2 regions of the Ruminococcus sp. AF17-12 genome follow, and region 1 is predicted to be linked to the other one. Evidence: predicted binding sites of a transcription regulator. Region 1 holds the regulator's gene; the other holds the start of a gene.
What was found. The regulator LexA, encoded in region 1, represses DNA repair genes until DNA is damaged. The targets are predictions, from matches to a motif close to CNAACANNTGTTNG.
Positions count from the first base shown of each region.

Region 2: a site for LexA is predicted at 4,678-4,691, ahead of recA (recombinase RecA). Genes of this name have one in related genera too.

Region 1 is NZ_QUGY01000002.1:114,614-120,365, reverse strand. Features, by position in the region: gene yqeK (bis(5'-nucleosyl)-tetraphosphatase (symmetrical) YqeK) at 1-62, shown strand, start outside; gene rsfS (ribosome silencing factor) at 69-434, shown strand; gene lexA (transcriptional repressor LexA) at 612-1,232, opposite strand; gene DWW77_RS02685 (biotin/lipoyl attachment domain-containing protein) at 1,447-2,889, shown strand; gene DWW77_RS02680 (YggS family pyridoxal phosphate-dependent enzyme) at 2,909-3,601, shown strand; gene DWW77_RS02675 (cell division protein SepF) at 3,626-4,279, shown strand; gene DWW77_RS02670 (YlmH family RNA-binding protein) at 4,284-5,036, shown strand; gene aroB (3-dehydroquinate synthase) at 5,057-5,752, shown strand, end outside.
Region 2 is NZ_QUGY01000007.1:87,301-93,052, reverse strand. Features, by position in the region: gene DWW77_RS09440 (putative polysaccharide biosynthesis protein) at 3-1,628, shown strand; gene pepT (peptidase T) at 1,812-3,038, opposite strand; gene uraA (uracil permease) at 3,227-4,477, shown strand; gene recA (recombinase RecA) at 4,742-5,752, shown strand, end outside.

The DNA of each region.
Region 1 (5,752 bases):
TTTATTATAAAGAACTCCATGACAGAAAAATGCAGGATGCAGCCAACAGACAGGAGGATTAAAATTCTATGAGTATCGAAAAAGAGATGGTCCGGATCGCCTGCAAGGCACTGGATGATAAAAAAGCAAAGGATATCAAGATCATTGATATCCATGAGGTTTCCGTGATCGCAGATTATTTTGTGATCGCAAGTGCTTCCAACCAGAATCAGGTACAGGCAATGGTTGACAATGCAGATGAAATGCTTGGCCGTGCCGGATATGAAGCAAAACAGATCGAGGGAACCAGAAACTCCAGCTGGGTCCTCATGGATTACGGTGATATGATCATCCATATCTTTGATGAGGAAAACAGACTTTTCTACGATCTTGAGAGGATTTGGAGAGACGGCAAGATTCTTGATGCGGAAGAATTTCTTGGTGAGAATGAGTAAAATTTGTTATATTAGTTTACTGTAAAAATATTATGTGAACTAAATAAGAAGAAATCAAAAAGCAGAAGTTTTCTGCTGAAAAAAAAGAGAGATATCTTTGTGGGGCTGTACAGCTACCTTAAAGATATCTCTCTTTTTAAATCACATTACATTGGGTGGGATCTGTTGTTTATATTATCATGAAAAGAAACGAAATACACCAAATACTTTGCCGAGGATCTGCAGATTACCGGTGATGATGATCGGTTCCATATTGTCGTTCTCCGGCTGAAGTCGATAATAACCATTTTCTTTGTAGAAAGTCTTAACTGTTGCAGAATCATCGATCAGAGCAACTACCATGTCGCCGTTTTCTGCTGTTGCCTGCTGCTTTACAAGAACCTGATCTCCATCAAAAATACCTGCATTGATCATACTGTCGCCTTTGACAGTCAGCATGAAACTTTGTTCATTGGGCATATATTCAGCCGGGATCGGAAAGTAAGCATCGATATTTTCCACTGCCAGGATCGGCTGTCCGGCAGCAACAGTGCCTACAAGAGGAACATTGACAACCTCGCGGCGGACCAGATTGAAATTATCATCAATGATCTCGATCGCACGGGGCTTGGTGGCATCTCTGCGGATATATCCGTTTTTTTCCAGAGCTTCCAGATGGGAGTGAACGGAAGATGTGGATTTCAGGTTTACTGCTTCACAGATTTCACGGACGGAGGGCGGAAAACCTCTGTTAAGGATCTCATTTTTCATATAATCCAGTATTTCCTGCTGCTTTTTACTGATTCTGCCATATGTCATGTGTACTTACCTCCCTGGGTTGATTTTATCTGCTGTCGACCATAATATGACAGCATCACGAAATTATATTTTGAATAGTATAACATACTTTTGAAAAAATGGCAAACGGATATTCGGAAAGTATGTTCGCACGTTTTAAAGCTTGTATTCATTTAAATAAAATGTTACAATAAAACGAACTTTAAGAGATGAACGATGTAAAGGAGGCATTCATTTGCCGGATAATAAAGTACATTCCGGAAAAACTCCGGGATTCTTAGCAAAGCTTCGTAAAATTTTTGGTCTGAACATTGGAACTGTAATGTTCGGAGCAATTTTTATCTATATGATCTTTAGTGTGATTCTTTATCTTACAGCTTCTCATATGGAATCTTATCAGGTTCCCTCCGGTCCGTTATCCATGAATGAGACATACACAGGGCTGGCGATCATGACAGAGAACGTAGTGCAGGCAGATGCGGGCGGTTACGTTACATATTACGCAAGGGAAGGTACCAAGATCAATGCCAACGGTGCTGTCTACAGCCTGAACAGTTCAAGATCTGCAGACAATGTAACCTCTCTGAGCAGAGAGGAACTGGCGGATATACGCAGTAATATGCAAAGCTTTTCCAAAGGATTTGATCCCAGCAAATTCAACAGTGCCTATAGTTTTAAATATCAGCTCAATGGAAGCATCCTTCAGTATGCTTCAGACAGTTCGGGAGCTTCTTCTGCAAGCACGACGTCTGAAGATGGAGAGGAAGCCACAGTTACAACTATAGTTTCCAGTGATCCAAATATCCGCCGTGCGCAGACAGACGGGATCATCCTGTATTCTACAGATGGCTACGAAACCAAAACCGTTGATAATGTCACAGCTGCTGATTTTGATCAGAATTCCTATCAGGAAACGGATCTGAAAACAGATGGACAGATAAAGGCCGGAGATGATATTTATACGATCATTACAGATGAACGCTGGAGTCTTTTGATCCCTTTAAGTGAGAAGCAGGCTGCTAATCTGAAGGAGCGTACATCGATCCGCGTCAAGTTCCTGAAAGATGATCTGACGCAGACAGGAGACTTTTCGATCATGGAGATCGATGGGGCTAAATACGGTAAGATTGATTTTAATAAGGGACTGATCCGATATGCGTCAGACCGGTTTCTGGAAATAGAACTTGTCACGAACAATGTGACAGGTTTAAAGATCCCGTTATCTTCTATCGTAACGAAGGAGTTTTATGCAATACCTTCCAAATATCTTACGACGGATGATGAAACACAGCAATCCGGATTTATGCTTTCCGGCAGAAATAAAAAAGGCGACAGTACGACAACCTTTGTCAATGCCGGTATCTATGGCCGTGATGAGATCACAGACAAAGAAACACAGGAAACAAGCTATATTTATTACGTAGACAAGAATAAATTTAAAGAAGGCGATGCTCTTGTTGATCCGGATAGTGGAGAGAAGTTTATCATCGGAGATACAGAAGTTCTGGAGGGAGTTTTCTGTGTCAATCAGGGATATGCGGTATTCCGCCGGATCGAGATCCTGGATGAAAATGAGGAATATGCGGTTGTATCAAAGGAAACCTATAATGGGCTTGTCCGATATGACCGTATTGTGAAAAATGCAGATAAAGTAAGTGAACAGGATATACTTTACTAATTAAAGGAGGATTTATATCATGGTAGCGGAAAATTTGGCACAGGTGCAGAAAAATATTAATGAATCCTGCAATAAAATTAACAGAGATCCGAATGAAGTCACACTGATCGCAGTAAGCAAAACCAAACCGGTGGAAATGCTGAAGGAGGCTTATGATGCCGGAGCACGTGTCTTTGGAGAGAACAAAGTGCAGGAGATCGTGGATAAATATGATCAGATGCCTTCAGATGTCAAATGGCATATGATCGGACATCTTCAGCGTAATAAAGTAAAATATATTGTGGATAAAGTTGCAATGATCCATTCTGTAGATTCGCTTCGCTTGGCCGAGACGATTGAAAAAGAAGCAGCGAAAAAAGCGGTTATTGTTCCGATCCTTATAGAAGTAAATGTAGCGCAGGAAGAAAGTAAATTTGGTCTGAAACCGGAAGAAGTTTTACCGCTTATAGAACAGATCGCAGATTTTTCACACATTCGGATAAAGGGGCTCATGACAATTGCTCCCTATGTTGATAATGCAGAGGAAAATCGCGAAATTTTCCGTGAACTTAAGAAATTAAGTGTTGACATTGCTGCTAAAAACATTAATAATGTTACTATGAGTGTTCTGAGTATGGGAATGACCGGAGATTACATGGTTGCCGTGCAGGAGGGCGCTACGATGGTGCGTGTAGGCACTGGTATTTTTGGTGCAAGAAATTACGCATTATAAGACTAATAAGATTGGAGATTTAAAATGGGCGTTTTAGACAAGTTTTTAGATGCCATCAAACTGAACGACGATTATGACGATGACGAATTGTTAGATGATAGCCTTCTTGAGGATGAGGACGATTATGATGACGATTTCCTCGATGAAGATGATGATATGGAAGAGAAACCAAAGAAGAAATTTTTTGAGAAATTTTCCAAGAAAAAAAATGACGAGGAAGAGGATTTTCTGGAGGATGAGCCGGAAGATGAAACGGTTAAGGCACCTGTTGCTAAGTCATCTGCAAAGACAGCTGCAGCCAAGGCCCCGGCAAGGCAGGAACGTATTTCCAGACCGGCACCTTCTTCCAAGATCACCCCAATGCGTACAAGCAAGCGTTCTTCCCAGGCTGCAAATATGGAAGTTTGTGTGATCAAGCCTACAACCATGGAGGAAGCAAGAGAAATTGCGGATACACTGGTCGATAATTCTACCGTGATCCTGAATCTTGAAGGAATCGATGTGGAGCTTGCACAGAGGATCATCGATTTTACTTCCGGTGCATGTTATTCACTTGGAGGAAGCCTTCAGCAGGTATCCAGCTATATTTTTGTACTTGGACCATATAATGTAGATATTACAGGTGATCTTCAGAATATCCTTGGCGGTTCTGTGCCGTCTGTTAGAGTGGGTTATTAACCTCATGGATAAAGAAGAACTTTATGTTAAGAGAATCCGTGAACTGGCAAATCTGGCCTATCAGAGAGATATTACCACATTTACGGATTTTCTTAATTTAAATGAACGGAATATTTTAAACAGTCAGAATTTTCATAAGCTGGGTGTTACAGCGGAAGGTTTTGGCGGATATGAGAATGCAGAGCGTCAGATGGTAGCCTTTCACCCTGATGCTCTTGCTTTTACATGGGATTATCCCATTGATTGTATCCGGCTTGAGCCAAAAGCAGTGAAATTTTCAGAAGATCTGACACATCGGGATTATTTGGGAGCGATCCTGAATCTTGGGGTTGACAGGAGTGTTGTTGGGGATATTCTTATAGAAGATCATACTGCGAGCTTTTTCTGTCTGCGTCAGATGACAGATTTTTTTCTGGAGAATCTGTGTCGTGTAAGACATACCACAGTTGTGGCGTCGAAGATAGAAGATCCGGGTGATCTTCCGAGGCCGGAACTGAAACCAGTTAGTGGAACCTGTGCGTCCGTACGCCTGGATTCTCTGATCGCACTGGCTTTTGGGACTTCCAGAAGCAGTATTGTGCATTGTATTGAAGAAGGGCTTGTTTTTGTAAATGGAAAACTGATCACATCCAATGGTTATGAGCCCAAAGAGGGAGACATCATATCCGTTCGGAAAAAGGGACGTTTTATTTATGATGGGGTATCCCGTCAGACAAAAAAAGGACGTCTTGGGGTACGGATTCTGCTTTATATCTGAACAGCTAGGAGGAAAACGCAATGACAGCATCAAAATTACTTGTAAAACGAGAAGGTGATTTTCATTATCCCATCTGTTTTGAAGAAGATTTTTCTAATCTGGCACAGGTTATGAAGGAAGAAGGACTTGTTGACAGAAAAATCTGCATTGTAACAGATTCTAATGTGGGACCACTGTATGAAGAATCTGTAAAACAGGTTTTAAGTGAGGTAAGTTCCGATATTTCTGTGTTCACCTTTGAGGCAGGAGAAAAAAACAAAAACCTTAATACCGTTTTGGCATTGTATCAGGCCCTGATCCAAAATGGTCTTGACCGAAAAAGTCTGCTTGTTGCATTAGGCGGTGGTGTGGTAGGGGACCTTACCGGATTTGGCGCGGCAACTTATCTCAGGGGGATTGACTTCATTCAGGTACCGACAACACTGCTTGCACAGGTAGACAGCAGCGTTGGCGGAAAAACCGGCGTAGATTTTCAGCAGTACAAAAACATGGTAGGAGCTTTTCACCAGCCACGTCTTGTATATATGAATCTAAGCACTCTTTCTTCGCTTCCGGCAGAACAGTTTGCCTGCGGAATGGGTGAGATTTTAAAAACAGGATTGATCTGTGATGGAGATTTTTTCCGCTATGTATGCTGTGAGCAGAAAGGGATCAAAAAGCTGGATATGGAACAGATTGCCAGAATGGTACGCAGATGCTGTGAGATCAAAGCAGGC
Region 2 (5,752 bases), on a different contig from region 1:
AAATGGGTAAAAAAAATGATAACACACTTGTGAAAAACGCATCTTTTCTTATGGTTGCGGCGCTGATCTCCAAGATCATCGGAATGCTGTACAAGAGTCCGCTTTCAACTACACTGGGAAGTCAGAGCTTTGCACTTTTCCAGTTTGCACAGAATGTATATTTTATTCTGCTGATGATCGCGTCCTTCAGTATTCCTCAGGCTGTATCCAAGATCATGGCGGAGAAGATCGCTTTTCACAGATATAAGGATGCACAGAAGGTATTTTACGGTGCATTGATCTATGCGGCAGTTGCCGGCGGTATCGTGGCGCTGATCTGTGTATTTGGTGCAGGAATCCTGGTTCCGGACAGTATGGCTAACGCCCGTCTGGCACTGCAGATGCTTGCGCCCACAATTTTCATGTCCGGTCTCTGCGGTGTATTCCGTGGATATTTCCAGGCATACCGCAATATGATGCCTACATCGATCTCGCAGATCATTGAGCAGATCTTTGTGGCAACCTTTGCGCTTCTGATGTCACATGTATTTATCCAGCATTTTTCCGCAACAGGAGATATGGATCTGGTCCATCGCTGGGGTGCGGCAGGTGCTACCATGGGTACCGGAGCAGGTGTGGCTTCCGCGCTGATCTTTATGCTGATCGTTTATGGGGTAAACCGTAAGATCATCCGGAAAAGGATCGTCAATGACCGCCATTCTGTAAATGAGAGTATGGGTCATGTAATGAGTAATATCGTGCTCATCATCATGCCGATCATTCTCAGTGCTTTTATTTATAATGTAAACGGATATATCAACAGCTATATGTATTCCGGTATCATGGATATCAAGGGTGCTGCCAAGGACGTGATCCAGACCTTGTATTCCGAGTACGGATATTATATGACGCTGATCAATATCCCGCTTACCCTGGCAAGTACAGCACCGACATCTATGATCCCTGAGGTTTCCGCGCATTATGCAATGCACGATATTGAAGGTGCAAATATGAAGACAGACCGTGCCACATGGATCAGTATGCTGATCTCCATTCCGGCGGCAGTAGGCCTTGCAGTTCTTTCCGGATCGATCACGAGACTGATCTTCCCGGGAACCAATGGCGTAGGCGGACAGCTTCTGATCCTGGGAGGAATCACCATTATCCTGAATGGCAACTCCAATATCACCAACGGTGTACTTCAGGGAATCGGCAAGCCGAAGCTCCCGATGATCCATGCAGCCATTGCACTGGTGGCAGATGTGATAGCCATGGCCCTGCTTCTGGTATTTACCAATCTTGGTGTTTATACCATTGTCATCGCCCAGATCGTTTATGCAGTTGTGATGTGTCTTCTCAACGATCGTTCCATCAAGAAATATATGGGCTATAAGAATCCATGGAGAAGTGCTTATTTAAGCCCGTTCCTTGCATCTATCCCGATGGGGGTTGTTGCGGGAGTGGTGTATTACGGTCTGTATGCACTGATCCATTCCAATGTGATCTGCCTAGGTATTTCCGTGATCCTGGCAGCAGTTGTATACTTTATTGTATATCTGTTTGTAAGCAAGCCCGGTGAAGAAGAACTGGGTATGATGCCTGGTGGAAGATATATGAAGAAGCTGGCGAGAATGATGAAGATCATCTGATCTGTAAGTCCGATCAGTAAACGGCAATACAGTTATTCGGTGCAGAACTCAAAGTGAACACAGTTAGCACAGGAAAAAATACTCACAGATTTGTTCCGGCAGATTTCCAGCCGGAGGATCTGTGAGTATTTTTTTATTATATCAGGTCTCTGGAAATGCAGGCTTTTGAAGAATGGATTCCTTTTAGGCTTTTTTCTGTGAAAACAGTCTTATGATCTCCAGAGTAACGTTCACAGCGGCATCCATTCCTTCTGCTGTAATATGCTCATAAGGCCCGTGATAGGCATGTCCGCCGGTTCCGAGATTCGGGCAGGGCAGTCCCATAAAGCTTAACTGTGCACCGTCTGTGCCGCCGCGGATAGGCAGGATCAGCGGTGTGACACCGCAGCTGTGGCAGGCTTCCTCAGCCAGAGATATCAGCCATGGGCAGGTATCGATGATCTCTTTCATATTGCGGTACTGCTGGGTGATGGTAAGAGTTACGGTACCTTCCCCCCATTTTTCATTGAGGATCTCCGTGATATGTGTGAGCGTTTTCTGACGGATCTCAAAAGAAGCGGCATCGTGATCCCGGACAATATACTGAAGCTCAGCCTGGGAAACATCTCCTTTCATGGAACACAGATGGAAAAATCCTTCGTAATTATCTGTATTCCTGGGAGTATCTGCCGCCGGAAGCATGGAGTTAAATTCCATGGCAACGAGGGCTGCGTTGATCATAGTATTTTTGGAAGAACCGGGATGTACATTAACACCCTGGAAGGTTATTTTTGCACTGCAGGCGTTAAAGTTTTCGTACTGGATCTCGCCTTCCGTATCACCGTCCAGGGTATATGCATAATCCGCACCGAATTTTTTTACATCAAAGTGGGCCGGTCCCATGCCGATCTCTTCATCCGGAGTAAAAGCAACGCAGAGAGGTCCGTGAGGTATTTTTTCCGTAAGGATATGCTCCAGCGCAGTGAGGATCTCTGCAATGCCGGCCTTGTCGTCTGCGCCTAGGATCGTGGTTCCGTCTGAGGTGATCAGGGTACGCCCGGCAAGTGAAGCAAGATGGGGGAACATTTCCGGGGAAAGAGTTCTGCCGCTTGTGCCGAGAGGAAGCTCTTTTCCATCGTAATCTTCTGTGACCACCGGTGTGACTGCATGGTCGCAGAAATCGGAAACCGTATCCATATGAGCGATAAAGCCCAGTGCTTTGCAGTGCTCCAGACCTTCTGTAGCAGGAAGATGTGCATAAACGTAACAGTGTTCATCCAGAGACACATCAGAGATCCCAAGGCCTTTCAGTTCCTCCACAAGAAGCCGGGCCAGGTCAAACTGGCACTGGGAAGAGGGGGAAGAAGAGCTTTCTTCATTGCTGGGTGTGGATATTTTTACATAGGATAGAAGTCGTTGGTATGCTTTCATAGAAGAATATTCCTTTCTGAAAAATTCCTTCCGGAACAGACGGCAGCTGTATTTATGGAATCCGCCTGTTTTTACGGAGATAATAACAGTATAACACACAATACCTGCATATTTATGTAAAAAATCTCCCACGATGTGAAAACCTGTGCTATAATCTGTGAGATAATAAAAAACAGGAGGATTTGAGAGTGGAAAAAAGAATCATACAGGTCGAAGAAAAAGTACCTGCAAAGATGCTGATACCGTTAAGTATCCAGCATATGTTCGCCATGTTCGGAGCATCCGTACTGGTGCCATTCCTTTTTGGTATCAGTCCGGCTATTGTGCTTCTGATGAATGGTGTGGGAACACTCCTTTTTATTTTCATCACAAAAGGAAAGGCACCGGCTTATTTGGGCTCCAGTTTTGCCTTCCTTTCACCGGCTCTTCTGGTGATCAGCAAGTATGGATATGAGTATGCCCTTGGTGGGTTCGTTGTTCTGGGTATTGCTGGTATGTGCGTGGCATTGATCGTCCGCCAGTGCGGAACAGATTGGATCGATATCGTGCTTCCTACAGCGGCAATGGGACCGGTAGTGGCACTGATCGGTCTGGAACTTGCGGGAAATGCAGCAAGTACGGCAGGACTTCTGGACGAGAAGGTAGATCCGAAGAATGTGATCGTATTTCTGGTCACACTTGGAGTTGCGGTATTCGGGCAGATCCTGTTCCGGGGCTTCCTTTCTGTTATTCCGATCCTGATCGCGATCATTGTGGGATATGTGGCAGCAGGTGCATGCGGGCTTCTGGATTTTACACAGGTAAGGGAAGCGGCATTTTTGGCTCTTCCCAACTTTACATCTCCGAAATTTAATTTTGAGGCCATTATGACGATCTTTCCGGCATTGCTTCTGGTAACCTCCGAGCATATCGGCCATCAGATCGTAACTGGAAAGATCGTTGGAAGAAATCTTCTGAAAGATCCGGGTCTCCACAGATCCCTGTTTGCGGATTTCTTCTCTACCACAGTTTCCGGATGCCTTGGTTCTGTGCCGACAACTACTTACGGTGAGAACATCGGTGTCATGGCAGTGACAAAGGTTTACAGTGTACAGGTGATCGGTGGTGCGGCAGTGCTTTCTATCTGCTGTTCCTTCCTTGGTAAACTGGCAGCCCTGATCAGTACCATTCCCGGTCCGGTGATCGGTGGGATTTCTTTCCTTCTTTACGGAATGATCGGAACCTCCGGCCTTCGTATGCTGGTTGACAATCACGTGGATTACAGCAAGTCCAGAAATCTGACGCTGACAAGCGTTGTCTTTGTTGTAGGTCTTTCCGGAATTGCCCTGAAGCTTGGAAATGTTGAGCTTACCGGTATGGTGCTGGCATGTGTGGTTGCCATGGCATTAAGCCTTGTATTCTATATTCTGGACAAACTGAAGCTGACCAACGATCAGTGACAGGAAATATATTGCATAAAAAGCAGATGAAGAGGGAAATCTTTTTATCTGCTTTTTTGCGTTCAGAGAGGAAAAAGAAATCATGTATGGGAAGCCTTTTGTCGGATTTTCAGAGATCCTGTCAACAAAAAAACAAAGGGATTTTCAAGTATCTTATTGACAATCATTCCGTTTTATAATACTATGTAATACAGAAAACACGAACAAAGGTTCGAATTAAAGGAAACCTGATTAGAAAGAGAATAAAGAATAGGAGATTACATAATGATCAGTGAAGAGAAGCAGAAGGCGCTGGAAGCGGCTCTTGGAAATATTGAGAAACAGTTCGGTAAAGGCTCTGTCATGAAGCTTGGAGATTCCAGTTCCCATATGCAGGTGGAGGCAGTTCCCACAGGATGCTTAAGCCTGGATATCGCCCTTGGTGTAGGTGGTGTTCCTAAGGGACGTATCGTGGAAATCTACGGACCGGAGTCCAGTGGTAAGACAACGGTAGCCTTACATATGGTCGCTGAAGTGCAGAAGAGAGGCGGAATCGCAGGATTTATCGATGCGGAGCATGCTCTTGATCCTGTTTATGCCAAGAGTATAGGTGTTGATATCGACAACCTTTATATTTCACAGCCGGATAACGGAGAGCAGGCGCTGGAGATCACAGAGACTATGGTACGTTCCGGTGCTGTGGATATCGTGATCGTGGACTCTGTTGCAGCCCTGGTCCCCAAGGCTGAGATCGAAGGAGATATGGGAGACAGCCATGTAGGTCTGCAGGCCCGTCTGATGTCACAGGCACTCCGTAAACTGACGGCTGTTATCAGCAAGTCCAACTGCGTGGTGATCTTTATCAACCAGCTTCGTGAAAAGGTTGGAGTGATGTTTGGCAATCCGGAAACTACAACCGGTGGACGTGCGCTGAAATTCTATGCATCTGTCCGTATGGATGTACGCCGTGTGGAAACATTGAAGCAGGGTGGTGAGATGGTCGGAAACCACACCCGTGTGAAAGTAGTTAAGAACAAGGTGGCTCCGCCATTTAAGCAGGCAGAGTTTGATATCATGTTCGGAACCGGTATTTCCAGAGAGGGAGATATCCTGGATCTGGCTGCAGAATGCTGCATCGTAAACAAGAGCGGAGCCTGGTATGCATATGAAGGGGATAAGATCGGACAGGGACGTGAGAATGCCAAATTATTCCTGCGAGAGCATCCGGAGATCCGCGATGAGATCGAGAAGAAGGTTCGTGTACATTATCATCTGGATCCGGCAGATGAGACAGCA